2 linked regions of the Dinoroseobacter shibae DFL 12 = DSM 16493 genome follow. The protein of the gene in region 1 interacts with the protein of each later gene in a pairwise test. Links are inferred from orthologs where the notes say so. Each region holds a gene or a part of one and is shown in the gene's direction. Other genes may lie near its edges.

Region 1 (7,627 bases):
GAGCAGGCCCTGAGCCGTTGGTGCCGGTCGCATCGTTTTGCAGGCTCCAAAGACCGTGCCGCTTTGCGCGATCTCGTGTTCGATGCCTTGCGCTGTCGGGCGAGTTACGCTTGGCTTGGCGGTGGTCTGAGCGCGCGAGGCTTGATGGTCGGCGCGCTTCGAAAGCGCGGGCTGGCGCCCGAGGACCTGTTCAACGGACAAACCTACGCACCCTTTCCGGTGACCGGGGACGAGATCGCTCAATTCGGCCAAGCCGAGAACATGCCGGATGATGTGGCCCTGGATATGCCGGGCTGGCTTTTTGCCCAGCTGCAAGACAGCTTTGGCGAAGCAGCATTGGGCGTGTGCGCGGCCTTGCAGCAGCGTGCCCCGGTGGATTTGCGGGTCAATACCTTGAAGGCATCTGTGGGGCAGGCAGAAGAAGCCCTTTATGAAGACGGAATCGCGACTGAACGGGTTGCGGGCGTGGCGACCGCTCTTCGGGTCGTGGAGGGCGCTCGCAGTGTTGTCAGGTCGCGCGCCTTTACAGACGGCCTTGTGGAGTTGCAGGACGCCGCCTCGCAACTGGCCGTTTTGCGCAGCCCTGTACCTCACAAGGGACGCATTCTCGACTTTTGTGCCGGTGGTGGCGGGAAAGCGTTGGCCCTCGCGGCAGGAAGTGGGGGGTGCATCCATGTGCACGACGCAAACCTCAAAAGGATGCGGGACCTGCCAGATCGGGCAGCTCGTGCAGGGGCAGACCTGCGAATGTGGAATCGCGCGGAGGCGCGCGCGTTCGACCTTGTATTCTGTGATGCGCCATGTTCGGGCAGCGGCACCTGGCGGCGCTCACCCGAGGCCAAGTGGACGCTGACGCCAGACCGGCTTGCAGAGTACGTTGCAACCCAGAGAACCGTACTGACCGCCGCCGCACCCCTGGTGCGGCCGGGCGGTTTCCTCGTTTACGCGACCTGCTCAATACTGACGGTGGAAAATGCCGCGCAGACTGCTTGGTTCTTGCAGGCGTTTCCCGCATTTTCGCTTCTGGAGGCATCGCAGATGTTGCCCGAAAACCCGGGGGACGGATTCTACTTCGGTATCCTTCGGAATGAACGCTCAACCAAAGGTTGAATTGCGGCGGCTGTTAAGCGTAGCTTAATCCAACCGGACCAAGACTGCGGCAAACGGTGAACCGGAGGACAGAGTGAGCGATCAGCCGCTTCAGGGGCAAAGCAGAAGGATCTTTCCGGGCAAGGGCACCCGGGAGGCTGTCTTGTTGCTCGGGTCGGCCGCTGTCATCTCGGCCGTTGCGATCCTGCTGCAGGATCAGACCATCAGGTTGTCGTTGGCTGTCTCGGCCATAACCCTCGTGGCCTTGCTGATTCTCCTGCAACTGCGCGCGCGCTTCGCCGGCACGCGCATTGATCCCAAACTCGTGGCGCTTTTTCCCTTTCTGGAGGGTGACTCCGCACCTTCGATTGTCGTTGACCCAGACCAGCAGGTTCTCTGGGCAAACGGGGCGGCCAAGGCGCAGTTTCCGGCGCTTGCAGATGTTGGCATCGTTGCCTCGGTCGAGAGCGTGATGCCCGATGCGTCCGGGCTTCTGCGCCGGTTGCGACGTGGCCTTGAGCGCGGCTCGATGAGTATTGAGGATGTGGCTGTCCGGCAGGGACATGCTCGGTTCGCATTGCGATCCTATGCCAGCGGTCAAATGCTCTTCCGGATGGAGGCGCTGGCGACCCGTGGGGGAAATGGTGGCGGCTCCGGCTCGGTTCCGGTACTGACCGTCTCGCAAACCGGGACGGTCCTGTCGATGAACGATGCTCTAAGGCGCATGATCGGCATCCGGGCTCGCGATCTGACTGCGGTGTTCGTGACCCCACCAACAGACACGGCCTCGACCGCGGAGATCATCACGCCAGATGGACACGTAACCGTGTACCTGCAGCAGACATCGCTTTCGGCGGGCCGTCGTGAGATCGCGATGATCCCCATCGAGAACCTCTCCAGTGTTCATGACCTAAAGACGGGTCTCGAAGAGCTTCCGGTTGCGGTTCTGAAACTCGGTGTGGACGGTCAGTTGTTGCAGGCCAATGCATCTGCTCGATCCCTTCTGAGCATCGATCATATCGACCCAGATATGAATTTTGCCAATCTTGTCACAGGGCTGGGGCGATCCGTTCGTTCATGGCTTGAAGATGCATTGCACGCACACCACCCCTTGCAGCCCGAAGTACTGCGCGTTCGCGACCGGACAGAGGAGAGCTTTTTACAGGTCTCCCTGATGCGCTCCCAAAGTGCAGAGGGCCCCGTTCTGACAGCGGTTCTTCATGATGCGACAGAGCTGAAGACCTTGGAAGCCCAGTTCGTTCAGAGCCAGAAAATGCAGGCAATTGGGCAGCTTGCAGGTGGTGTCGCGCATGATTTCAATAATCTGCTGACCGCAATCTCAGGCCATTGCGATCTGTTGCTGCTGCGGCATGATCAGGGAGACCCCGAGTACGGAGATCTCGTGCAGATTAATCAGAATGCGAACCGGGCGGCGAGTCTTGTGGGCCAGTTACTGGCGTTTTCGCGCAAACAAACCTTGCAGCCCGAGTTGATCGACCTGCGCGATACGCTGTCGGACCTGACCCATTTGCTGAACCGTCTTGTCGGTGAGCGGGTATCGCTGACCTTGATGACTGACCCCGATCTCAGCCCGATGCGGGCAGATCGGCGCCAGTTGGAACAGGTGCTTATGAACCTCGTTGTCAATGCACGGGATGCGATGCCCGAAGGGGGGGAGATCACCATCGAGGCCAAGAGCGTTGTCCTGGATAACCCGATAACGCGAGCGCGCGTCACGCTGCCCGCTGGCGACTACGCATGTGTTACGGTCACGGATCAGGGCATCGGGATCCCGCAGGACAAGATCACGAAGATTTTCGAGCCGTTCTACACTACGAAACGAACGGGGGAGGGTACCGGGCTGGGCCTGTCGACCGCGTACGGGATCGTAAAGCAGTCCGGTGGCTTCATTTTTGCTGAAAGCGTCGTCGGTAAGGGCACGGCGTTCGAGATCTTTTTTCCAGCTTACCATGGACAGACCGTCATACCGACCGAAAGTACCGCCGCCCCGCCGGAGCGGCCAGCCGCGACCGGGGACGGCGTCGTTCTGCTGGTTGAAGACGAAGCCCCGGTTCGTGCTTTCGCTGCCCGTGCGCTTCGTCTGAACGGCTTTACCGTGCTTGAGGCCGAAAATGCCGAGGCTGCCCTGGAGTTGTTGGAAAATCCCGCGCTCGAGGTCGATTTGTTTGTGACAGATGTCATCATGCCCGGGCTTGATGGACCGAGCTGGGTGCGGCAGGCTCTCGCGCTGCGTCCGGGTATCCCTGTTGTTTTCGTATCAGGCTACGCTGAAGACCTGCTTTCCGGGGAAGAGGATCCAATCCCGAATTCGGTTTTCCTGCCTAAGCCTTTTTCCCTGAAACAGCTGATCGCCACTGTGCAGACGCAATCCGCGATGCGGGATGGTGTGCTTTCGGTCAAAGACGCGAGCTAACCCGTTCCCCGACGGAGATCGTATGTGGAAACCTTTTCTTAACCCTGCTTGGTCAATCTGAACTGGCTTAGATTACACTTGAATTGTTCTCTTTATGGTCCCATAAAAAGAGAACAGGGCAAGAACAACGCAGCGATTGCCGCGATGATGGCGGTATGAAATAAGGGGCAAAACATGGCCAGCGCGAGTCTTTTGGACGTGACCAACAATCGTAACGCAGACAAGCAGAAAGCTCTCGACAGCGCCTTGGCGCAGATCGAGCGGCAATTCGGCAAGGGCTCCATCATGAAGCTCGGCGCCGACAGTCCCGTGGCTGAGATCGAAGCGACCTCGACCGGGTCGATCGGATTGGATATCGCGCTCGGAATCGGGGGTATTCCCAAGGGCCGCATCATCGAGATCTACGGCCCTGAAAGTTCCGGCAAGACCACGCTGACCCTGCACTGCATTGCCGAAGAGCAGAAAAAGGGTGGTGTCTGCGCGTTTGTGGACGCAGAGCACGCGCTGGACCCACAATACGCCCGGAAACTTGGTGTAGATCTGGACGAGTTGCTGATTTCTCAGCCCGATACCGGCGAGCAGGCTCTCGAGATTACGGAGACTCTCGTCAGGTCCGGGGCGGTCAGCATGGTGGTCGTCGACTCGGTGGCTGCGCTTACCCCGAAATCCGAGCTCGAAGGCGATATGGGGGATGCCCAAGTCGGCGCCCAGGCGCGCCTCATGAGTCAGGCCATGCGCAAACTGACCGGCGCGATATCGCGATCCAACTGCACGGTGATCTTCATCAACCAGATCCGCATGAAGATCGGTGTGATGTTCGGCTCACCCGAAACCACGTCGGGCGGCAACGCGCTGAAGTTCTATTCGTCTGTCCGGCTCGACATCCGCCGCATTGGATCGGTCAAGGATCGCGACGAAATCGTCGGGAACACCACGAAGGTCAAGGTCGTGAAGAACAAGGTGGCCCCGCCTTTCAAACAGGTTGAGTTCGACATCATCTACGGGGAAGGCATCTCCAAAATGGGCGAGTTGATCGATCTCGGCGTGAAGGCTGGCGTCGTGCAGAAATCGGGGTCTTGGTTCTCTTATGGAGACGAGAGGATCGGTCAGGGACGGGAGAACGCAAAGCAGTATCTCCGCGACAACACGAGGACGGCGCTTGAGCTCGAGGACAAGATCCGCGCAGCGCACGGGCTGGATTTCCAGATGCCCGACAGCGAGGCCGAGATCCTCGACGACTGATATGCATCTGCGGAGCACGAAGTGATATGAAAACGGCCCCCTTCGCGGGGCCGTTTTCATGAGGTGTGGCGCCGCGCGCCTTGGTGTGGACAGCCCCGCAAGCCAGCGGTACACCGGCTTGAACAACTCTCCGGGAATGCCAAGATGCCGAGCCTTAATGAAATCCGCAGTACGTTCTTGAACTTCTTCGGTGGCCACGGCCACGAGATCGTCGACAGCTCACCGCTTGTGCCGCGCAACGACCCGACGCTGATGTTCACTAATGCGGGGATGGTGCAGTTCAAGAACGTCTTCACTGGCCTGGAGCACCGCGATTACAACCGCGCCACCACCAGCCAAAAATGCGTGCGCGCAGGTGGAAAGCACAATGATCTCGACAATGTGGGCTATACCGCGCGTCACCATACCTTCTTCGAAATGCTGGGGAATTTCAGCTTCGGGGACTATTTCAAGGAAGATGCGATTCCCTTCGCCTGGGACCTGATCACCAAGGAGTTCGGCATCGACAAGTCCCGACTTCTCGTCACGGTCTACCACACCGATGACGAGGCGGCCGAGATATGGAAGAAGCACGCGGGCCTGAGCGATGACCGCATCATCCGGATTCCGACCAATGACAATTTCTGGATGATGGGCCCGACGGGGCCTTGCGGACCTTGTACCGAGATTTTCTATGACCATGGGGACCACATCTGGGGCGGGCCCCCGGGCAGCCCGGAAGAGGACGGCGACCGTTTCATCGAGATCTGGAACCTCGTCTTCATGCAGTTCGAGCAATTCGAGGATGGCACGCGGGAGCCTTTACCAAAGCCGTCCATCGACACGGGAATGGGACTTGAACGGATCGGCGCATTGCTGCAGGGCAGCCATGACAATTATGACACGGACCTGTTCAAGACTTTGATCGAGGCTTCTGCGCATGCCACCAGCGTCGATCCTTACGGCGACAAGAACGTTCATCACCGCGTCATCGCCGATCATCTGCGCTCGACCTCGTTCCTGATCGCAGACGGGGTGATGCCATCGAACGAAGGGCGCGGTTACGTACTGCGCCGGATCATGCGGCGTGCCATGCGTCATGCGCATTTGCTGGGCGCTCAGGACCCGGTCATGTATCGACTCGTTCCCGCGCTTGTCGGACAGATGGGGCAGGCTTTCCCCGAGCTGGGGCGCGCGCAGGCGTTGATCGAAGAGACACTGATGCTGGAGGAGACCCGTTTCCGGCAGACGCTGGACCGGGGCCTGAAGCTGCTGGACGAGGCCGTGGCCGATGTTCCCGAGGGGGGTGCCTTGCCGGGCGAGACAGCGTTCAAGCTTTATGACACCTATGGTTTTCCGCTCGATCTGACTCAGGATGCGCTGCGCGAGAAGGGACGTGCCGTGGAAACCGAGGGTTTTGATGCCGCCATGGCGGATCAGAAGGCCAAAGCTCGCGCGGCTTGGGCAGGCTCCGGTGAAACTGCCGATGAGAGCATTTGGTTCGATCTGGCAGAGACTCATGGCGCAACCGAGTTCCTGGGCTATGACACCGAGGTCGCCGAAGGACAGGTTCTGGCACTGGTCAAGGATGGTGCGCAGGTCGCGCAACTGGCCGAGGGCGAGACCGGATGGATGGTGCTTAACCAGACACCGTTCTATGCGGAATCCGGCGGGCAGGTCGGAGATAGCGGGGGCTATCTGAAGTCCAATGGCTCCGGGGCGATCCACGACACCCAGAAAAGGAACGGCCTCTTCGCGCACAAGGTAACCCCGAAAGCGCAACCCTTGAAAGCCGGCGACGTGCTGGAGATGCGAGTCGATCCCGCGCGGCGCACGGCGATCCGGGCCAACCACTCCGCGACGCACCTTTTGCACGAGGCGCTGCGCCAGGCCTTGGGCGCTCATGTGGCGCAGCGTGGATCTCTGAATGCCGCGGACCGCTTGCGGTTCGATTTCAGCCATTCCAAGGCCCTGACGCTCGAAGAGCTGCAAAAAGTCGAGGCCGAGGTGAACGCCTACATTCGCCAGAACAGTCCCGTTGAGACCCGCATCATGACCCCTGACGCGGCACGTGATCTCGGTGCGCAGGCCCTTTTTGGCGAGAAGTATGGCGACGAGGTGCGTGTTGTGTCGATGGGCCGCCAATCCGGCTCCGGCAAAGGTGTTTCGGGCGAGACCTATTCGCTCGAGCTTTGCGGCGGCACCCATGTGAAGCAGACCGGCGATATTGGTGTGTTCGTCACGGTGGGAGAGACGGCGTCGTCTTCTGGGGTGCGCCGGATCGAGGCGCTGACCGGCGAAGACGCTTTCGCCTATCTCAGTGCTCAGGATTACAGGCTTGCGGAAGTTGCAGCCAGCCTCAAGGCGCAGGCTGCGGATGTTCCGGAGCGCGTGCGATCCCTGCTGGACGAACGCAAGGCCTTGCAGAACGAAGTGGCGCAGTTGCGCCGGGAACTGGCCATGGCTGGAGGCGGGCAAGGCACCGCTGCACCCGAGGCCGAAGCTGTGGCGGGGGTGCCCTTTCTGGCGCAGTCCCTGTCCGGGGTATCCGGGCGCGATCTTCCGTCGTTGATCGACGAGCACAAAGCGCGGCTCGGTTCCGGGGCGATCCTGCTGATTGCCGATACCGGGGGCAAGGCCGCTGTTGCCGCCGGTGTGACAGCGGATCTGACCGACCGTCTGTCGGCCGTCGATCTCGTCAAAGCCGCGGTGGCGGAGCTTGGGGGCAAGGGCGGCGGTGGTCGTCCTGACATGGCTCAGGGCGGGGGCAAGGACGCGAGCAAAGCGGATGCGGCGATCGCCGCCGCCAAGGCAGTGATTGGAGGATAACAAGATGTCAGCTTTCTGGATCGCACATGTGCACGTCACAGACGCAGACCGTTA
Region 2 (7,495 bases), 540 kb from region 1 along the record:
TCATGCAGGATCGCCAGAACGCGCGCCTGATGGGGGTGGAGGCCACGGGCAACGGTCGGCGGGAAAGCTACGCGCATATCCCCATGCCGCGGATGACCAACACCTATATGCTGGGCGGGGATGCCGCGCCGAGGGAGATCGTGGCGGACCTGAAGGACGGGATCTACGCGGTCGGGTTCGGCGGCGGACAGGTGGATATCACCAACGGCAAGTTCGTCTTCTCCTGCACCGAGGCCTACCGGGTGAAGAACGGCAAGGTGGGCGCTCCGGTAAAGGGGGCGACGCTGATCGGCGACGGGCCCACTGCGATGCAGCAGATCCGCGCCATCGGCAACGACATGGCGCTCGATCCCGGGATGGGCAATTGCGGCAAGGCGGGCCAGTGGGTGCCGGTGGGCGTGGGCCAGCCGACCCTGATGATCGGGGGGCTGACCGTGGGCGGATCGGCGGCGTGACGGGGCGCCAGACCGAAACACGAACACCGCGCGGCGAAAAAACGACTTTCGTCCGCGATTTTTTTAAAGTTTTTACCTCGCATTAAGAATTTGAGGCCAAAGGTAGTTCCAGATCAGGCGGATGCCGGGTGTTTGTTGTCTCTGTCGACCCACCCACCCTCGCACCACCTCAGACCGGAGGCGCAAACGACCCCTCTCGGTATCCGTCTGATCCAGTCTTCCCGAAAAAACAGGCGTCGGGCGGGACAGTTGCCAGAAGGACTCTTGACCCATGGCCAAGGATATCGCGCCGCTCTTTCCCGATGATGACACCCCGCAGGCGCCCCGCTCCGTGGACGAGGCGCTGGATTGGCTGCAACTGATCCGCAGCCCCCGGGTCGGTCCCGTCACGTTTCACAAGCTTCTTGCCGAATACGGCACTGCGCGCGCAGCGCTCGATGCGCTGCCCGAGGTCGGTTCGGCGGCTGGGCTGAAGGATTTGCGCCCGATCGCGCGCGACCGGGTCGAAAAGGAATACACCACCGGGCGCAAGATGGGCGCGCGGCTCGCGGCCCTGGGCGGGACGCTCTACTCGGACCGGCTGTCCAGCATCGACGACGCACCACCGCTTCTGTGGTGCCTTGGCGATGTCGAATTGCTCAAACGCTCCGCCGTGGCCCTCGTGGGGGCGCGCAATGCCTCGGCCATCGGCCAACGTCTGGCCCGCGCCTTTGCCAAGGGGCTGGGCAGCGAGGATCAGGTGATCGTATCGGGGCTGGCACGCGGGATCGATGCCGCCGCCCATGACGCCGCGATCGACACGGGCACCATCGCCGTGGTCGCGGGCGGGCTCGACGTGATCTATCCCAAGGAAAATACCGAGCTGTTCAAGCGCATCGCCAAGCAGGGACTGATCGTGTCGGAACAACCGCTCGGCATGCAGCCCCAGGCGCGGCATTTCCCGCGCCGCAACCGGCTGATTTCCGGCCTGGCGCGCGCGGTGGTAGTGGTCGAGGCGACCGTGAAATCGGGCAGCCTGCTGACCGCGCGGGATGCCGCCGACCAGGGGCGGGAGGTGATGGCCGCCCCCGGGCACCCGTTCGACGGGCGCGCGTCGGGATGCAACCAGTTGCTGCGCGATGGCGCGACCCTGGTGCGCAATGCCGAGGACATCCTGCTGGCGCTTTCGCCAGAGGCCGCAGCGCCATCGCCGGAGCCCGCCGCCGCACCTGCGCCGGAGCTTGGCCGGCCCTCCGCGGACGAGTTGCGCGGTCGCGTTCTGGCCACGCTCGGCGCCACGCCGCTGCCCGAGGATCAGGTCATTCGCGCCCTCGGTCTGCCCGCGGCGCAAGTCAATGCGGCCCTGGTGGAGTTGGAGATGTCCGGTCAGATCACCCGCGCCCCCGGGGGAATGCTGAGCCTCGGGTGCTGAGACGTTCCAGCGCAGGCCGGAACCGCTTGGTCGGCTTGCCGAAACGGCCCCTGCGCTGCGCAGCAGACCTGTTGCGCGCGCGTCGGTACGCGGCCTGCGCCGCGCGCCCATTTGCGCGGGATCGGTGGCCAACTCGGCTCGGCGCGCCCGCGCCAAGGCGCCTCGCCGGACCGGTCGGCATTGACATTCCAAACCAAGCCGCCACATCTAGCGCGCAATTGACCCGCCTTTTTTTCAGGACATCCCATGCCCGTTGTCGTCGTCGAGTCGCCCGCCAAAGCCAAGACAATCAACAAATATCTCGGCAGCGACTTCACGGTTCTTGCCTCTTACGGGCATGTACGCGACCTGCCCCCGAAGGACGGATCGGTCGATCCCGAGCACGGGTTCGAGATGTTGTGGGAGATCGCGAGCGACAGTCGCAAGCATGTCAAGGCCATCGCCGACGCACTGAAGGATGACGACACGCTGATCCTCGCCACCGACCCCGACAGGGAAGGCGAGGCGATCAGCTGGCACCTTCAGGAAGCCCTGACCAAGCGCAAGGCGATCAAGAAATCGACCGATGTCAGCCGCGTTGTGTTCAACGCCATCACCAAGTCCGCGGTGACCGAGGCGATGAAGAATCCGCGCGACGTGGACATGGAACTGGTCGAGGCGTATCTGGCCCGCCGCGCGCTCGACTATCTGGTGGGCTTCAACCTCAGCCCGGTGTTGTGGCGCAAGCTGCCCGGCGCGAAATCGGCCGGACGGGTGCAGTCGGTCTGCCTGCGGCTGATCGTCGAGCGAGAGATGGAGATCGAAGCCTTCGATCCCAGGGAATACTGGTCCGTGCGCGCGGTGCTGGAGACCCCGCGCGGCCAGACCTACGAGGCGCGGCTGACCGAGCTTGCGGGCAAGAAACTTGACAAGTTCGACCTCGCCACGGCGGAGGCGGCGGAGCTTGCGGTGCAGGCGGTTACGTCGCGCAAGCTGAGCGTGACGTCGGTCGAGGCCAAGCCCGGCACCCGCAACCCCTCGGCCCCCTTCATGACCTCGACGCTGCAGCAGGAGGCCAGCCGCAAGTTCGGCTTCGGCGCGCGTCAGACCATGTCGACGGCTCAGCGGCTCTATGAGGCGGGCTACATTACCTACATGCGGACCGACGGGATCGACATGGCGCCCGAGGCGGTGACCATGGCCCGCGATGCGATCAAGGAACGGTTCGGGGCTGCGTACCTGCCCGACAGCCCGCGGATCTACAAGAACAAGGCCAAGAACGCCCAGGAAGCCCACGAGTGTATCCGCCCAACGGAAATGAGCCGTGCGCCCGAGGACCTGAAGGTCACCGAGCCCGATCAGCGCAAGCTTTACGACCTGATCTGGAAGCGGACCCTGGCCAGCCAGATGGCCGCGGCACGGCTGGAGCGGACCACGGTCGAGATCGGCTCGCCCGATGGCCAGGTCGCGCTGCGCGCCACCGGGCAGGTCGTTGTTTTTGACGGGTTCATGAAGGTCTATACCGAAGGACAGGACGAGGAGAGCACCGCCGAGGACGAGCGCCGCCTGCCCCAGATCGGCCAGGGCGACCCCGCGCCGCTGCACAAGGGCGGGATGGAGGCGGCCTTCGCCAAGGCCGGGTCGCGCGAGGACGACGTGGTAGAGGCTGCGCCCACTGGTGGAATGCAGCAGGGCCCCGGAGGGCTTCTGTCCGAAAACGGCGCGGTGTTTGGACAGCAGCATTTCACGCAGCCCCCGCCCCGCTACACCGAGGCGACGCTGGTCAAGCGGATGGAGGAGCTCGGCATCGGGCGACCATCGACCTATGCCTCGATCGTCACGACGATCCAGGACCGCGGCTATGTCACCAAGGACAAGAACCGGCTGATCCCCGAGGACAAGGGCCGGTTGGTCACGGCGTTCCTGGTCAACTACTTCCGCAAATACGTGGGCTACGACTTCACCGCCGATCTGGAAAACCAGCTCGACGAGGTGTCCGCCGGGGACCGGAACTACAAGGATGTGCTCGACCGGTTCTGGCGCGATTTTTCCGCCGCGATCGCCGAGACCTCCGAGTTGCGCATCACCGAGGTGCTGGAGAAGATCAACGAGGTGCTGGCGCCGCATCTCTTCCCGCCGCGCGAGGATGGCAAGCCGCCGCGGCTCTGCCCGAATTGCGAGATCGGGCAGCTGTCGATGCGCACGGCGCGGTCCGGCGGAGCGTTCATCGGCTGCTCGAACTACCCCGAGTGCCGCTACACCCGGCCCTTCGGCCCGCCGGGCATGGAAGAAGCCAGCGGCATCCCGCCTGAGGGCAAGCTTCTGGGCGAGGACGGTGGCGACGAGATCCGCGTGTTCAAGGGCCGGTTCGGGCCTTACGTGCAGCGCGGGGCAGTCACCGAGGAGAACAAGAAGCCGCCGCGCCAGTCGATCCCCAAAAGCTGGGTGCCGGAGGAGTTGGAACTGGACAAGGCGGTGATGCTTTTGTCCCTGCCCCGCCAGATCGGGCTGCACCCCGACGACGGCGTGCCGGTCTGGGCCAATATCGGGCGCTACGGGCCCTACCTGAAACATGCCGACAGCACGTCGGACCGGGGCGGGACCAACGCCAATCTCGAAGATATCGAGGAGGTGTGGACCGTGGGCATGAACCGCGCGGTGCAGCTTCTGGCCGAAAAGGTCGCCTCCCGCGGGGGGCGCGGCGCGGCGGCCAAACCCCTGCGCGAGTTGGGCGAGCACCCGGAGGCAGGCGGGCCTGTCAATATCATGAAGGGCAAGTATGGCCCCTACGTGAAATGGGAGAAGATCAACGCCACCATCCCCAAGGAGACCGACCCCGAACAGGTCACCATGGAGATGGCCGTGCAACTGATCGAGGAACGCGCCGCCAAGTCCGGCAAGAAGGCCCCCGCCAAGAAAAAGGCCGCGACCAAGAAGAAAACCGCCGCAAAGAAGACCTCTGCGAAATAGCCCGGACGCCTGACGGAATTGCGGGCGCCGCGGGCCCGGCAGATTGACACCGCGGATGCGCGGCGTCAGAACAGGGCCAAGCTATTTCGAAGGTGCAGTATGCAGAAAATCTATGGCTCGGCCGCCGAGGCGCTTGAGGGGCTCTTGTTCGATGACATGCTGATCGCGGCGGGAGGGTTCGGCCTGTGTGGCATTCCCGAGCTGCTGATCGAAGCGGTCCAGAAAAGCGGCGTCAAGCGTCTGACCATCGCCAGCAACAACGCTGGGGTGGATGATTTCGGCCTCGGGCTCCTGCTGCAGACCAAGCAGGTCAAGAAGATGATGTCGTCTTATGTCGGCGAGAACGACCTGTTCATGCAGCAGTACCTGTCGGGCGAGTTGGAGATCGAGTTCAACCCCCAGGGCACCCTGGCCGAGCGGATGCGCGCGGGTGGTTGCGGGATTCCGGGCTTCTACACAAAGACCGGCGTGGGCACCGTGATTGCCGAGGGCAAGGAGCACAAGGACTTCAACGGCGAGACCTATATCCTCGAAGAAGGGATCTTCGCCGACCTGTCCATTGTGAAGGCCTGGAAGGCGGACGAGACCGGCAACCTCGTGTTCCGCAAGACCGCTCGGAATTTCAACCCGCCCGCCGCGATGTGTGGCAAGGTCTGCGTCGCCGAGGTGGAGGAGATCGTTCCGACCGGCACACTGGACCCGGATACCATCCATCTGCCCGGCATCTATGTGCACCGCCTCGTCCAGGGGGAGCACGAAAAACGGATCGAGCAGCGGACGACACGCGCCGCCTGACAAGGGGGGGAAGGCAGATGAAGCCACGCACGCTAGGAACAGTGCTGGATGATCGGGAGGCGCTGGCCGGATTCTCGCGCGCGCGGGTGGCCATGGTGCTGACCAATCCCAACATCCATGACAACCCGATTGTCTATGTGAACGACGCGTTCGAGCGGGTGACCGGTTATTCGCGCACCGCGGCGATCGGCCGGAACTGCCGGTTCCTGCAAGGCAGCATGACCGACGATGCCGATGTTGCGAAGTTGCGCCGCGCGATCGAGCGCGAAGAGGACGTGACTGTCGACATCCTGAACTACCGCGCGAGTGGCGAGCCGTTCCTTAACCGACTGATCATCGCGCCGGTCAAATCAGACGACGGCAAATGTCACTATTTCATCGGCATCCAGAAGGCGATGTCGGACCGCGATATCGACAGCTCCACACTGAGCATCGAGAAACAACTCAACGCCGTGCAGCGCCGGGTGCGCCAAGACCTGTCGATGCTGATCGACATCATCCGGGACCAGTCCAACCGGATGGGCTCGGAAGAAGGCTTCGCGGCCCTCGCCCGCCGGATCGAGTGCCTGCAGCTTCTTTATGAAGAGATGCGCCTGTCGGACCGCGACGCGCATCGGCAGGGGATCTCAATGGGTAGCTACCTGACCCGGGTGGCCAATGCGATCGCTCATTCCGACGGACGGCCGGGCGTGGCGTTCTCCATCGAGGTCGGCCGGTTCGAAGCCGATCTGGAAACCGCAACGCGGACCGGGCTGATCCTGTCGGAAGTGCTTACCAACGCATTCCAGCATGCCTTTGTCGGGCTCGATGCGGGCACCGTGCGGATGGAAGTGATCGCCCTGACCGAAGGCGGCTTCCGAGTGGTGATCTCCGACGATGGCGTGGGCATTCCCAAGGATATGCCCGTGCCGGCGACGCAGACCCTAGGCGGACGGATCGCGACCGAGTTGATCGACAGCCTCGAAGGCACCCTGAATTATGTCCGCGGCGCAGCCGGAACCGTCGTGATTATCGACGTGCCCGCGGGCAATTGAAGACGACAGAGAAGGAACTTCCCCTCATGGCATGGGACCGCAATCAGATGGCTGCGCGCGCGGCGCAGGAGTTGCAGGACGGCATGTACGTCAACCTCGGCATCGGGATCCCGACGCTGGTGTCGAACTACATCCCCGAGGGCATCACCGTGACCCTGCAATCGGAGAACGGCATGCTGGGCATGGGCCCCTTTCCCACCGAGGACGAGGTCGATGCCGACCTGATCAATGCGGGCAAGCAGACGATCACCGAACTGCCCCAGACGGCCTATTTCGACAGCGCCCAGAGCTTCGGCATGATCCGGGGCGGCAAGATCGCCATGGCGATCCTCGGCGCGATGGAAGTGGCCGAGAACGGGGATCTGGCGAACTGGATGATCCCGGGCAAGCTCATCAAGGGGATGGGTGGCGCGATGGATCTGGTGGCCGGTGTCGGCCGGGTCATCGTGGTGATGGATCACACCAACAAGCGCGGCGAGACCAAGCTTCTCAAGGAATGCACCCTGCCGCTGACCGGCAAGGGTGTCGTGGACCTGGTGATCACCAATCTCGGCGTGCTCGAGGTGGTCGAGGGCGGTCTGAAGATCGTCGAATGCGCCGAGGGCGTGACCGAGGACGAGATCCGCGCCGCGACCGAAGCCACGATCGTCTGAGCCTTCGCTGCTGCGCAAGGAACGGCACCGGTCCTGGACTTTCTCGCCTTGCGCGGCGCGGTCCCGCTTGTTTTGGCCCTTCGGGCCTGCTCAGTTCACGGCCATCGTGGTGAAGACGCAGCCATCCGATGCCAGTTGCGGCGGTGACGCGCACAAGCTGCGCGCCACGCGCCAGGCCGCCAGCACCTTGGGCACGTA

Evidence for each region.
Region 2: the proteins of recA (region 1) and dprA interact in binary tests that used the Bacillus subtilis proteins (3 or more experiments, as listed by UniProt). The link is inferred for Dinoroseobacter shibae DFL 12 = DSM 16493 from one-to-one orthologs.

Annotation. Positions count from the first base shown.
Region 1 is NC_009952.1:1,701,831-1,709,457, reverse strand. What follows is about bases 2,804-5,731. They hold recA (recombinase RecA), read left to right. Parts: upstream 2,804-3,697; coding sequence 3,698-4,765; downstream 4,766-5,731. Other genes in these bases: alaS (alanine--tRNA ligase), read left to right, coding at 4,910-5,731; DSHI_RS08370 (ATP-binding protein), read left to right, coding at 2,804-3,523. In the rest of the region: DSHI_RS08375 (RsmB/NOP family class I SAM-dependent RNA methyltransferase), read left to right, coding at 1-1,110; more of DSHI_RS08370, read left to right, coding at 1,184-2,803; more of alaS, read left to right, coding at 5,732-7,573; DSHI_RS08355 (DUF1330 domain-containing protein), read left to right, coding at 7,578-7,627. UniProt on the Bacillus subtilis protein: Multifunctional protein involved in homologous recombination, DNA repair and competence.
Region 2 is NC_009952.1:1,159,434-1,166,928, reverse strand. The notes cover bases 1-2,796. They hold dprA (DNA-processing protein DprA), read left to right. Parts: upstream 1-726; coding sequence 727-1,866; downstream 1,867-2,796. Other genes in these bases: topA (type I DNA topoisomerase), read left to right, coding at 2,113-2,796; tldD (metalloprotease TldD), read left to right, coding at 1-455. Outside these bases: more of topA, read left to right, coding at 2,797-4,815; DSHI_RS05805 (CoA transferase subunit A), read left to right, coding at 4,915-5,610; DSHI_RS05800 (PAS domain-containing protein), read left to right, coding at 5,628-6,644; DSHI_RS05795 (CoA transferase subunit B), read left to right, coding at 6,671-7,297; DSHI_RS05790 (lytic transglycosylase domain-containing protein), read right to left, coding at 7,388-7,495. UniProt on the Bacillus subtilis protein: Protein that helps load RecA onto ssDNA during transformation. Binds cooperatively to circular ssDNA, is able to bridge different segments of DNA. Favors the loading of RecA onto SsbA- or SsbB-coated ssDNA and formation of RecA-DNA filaments.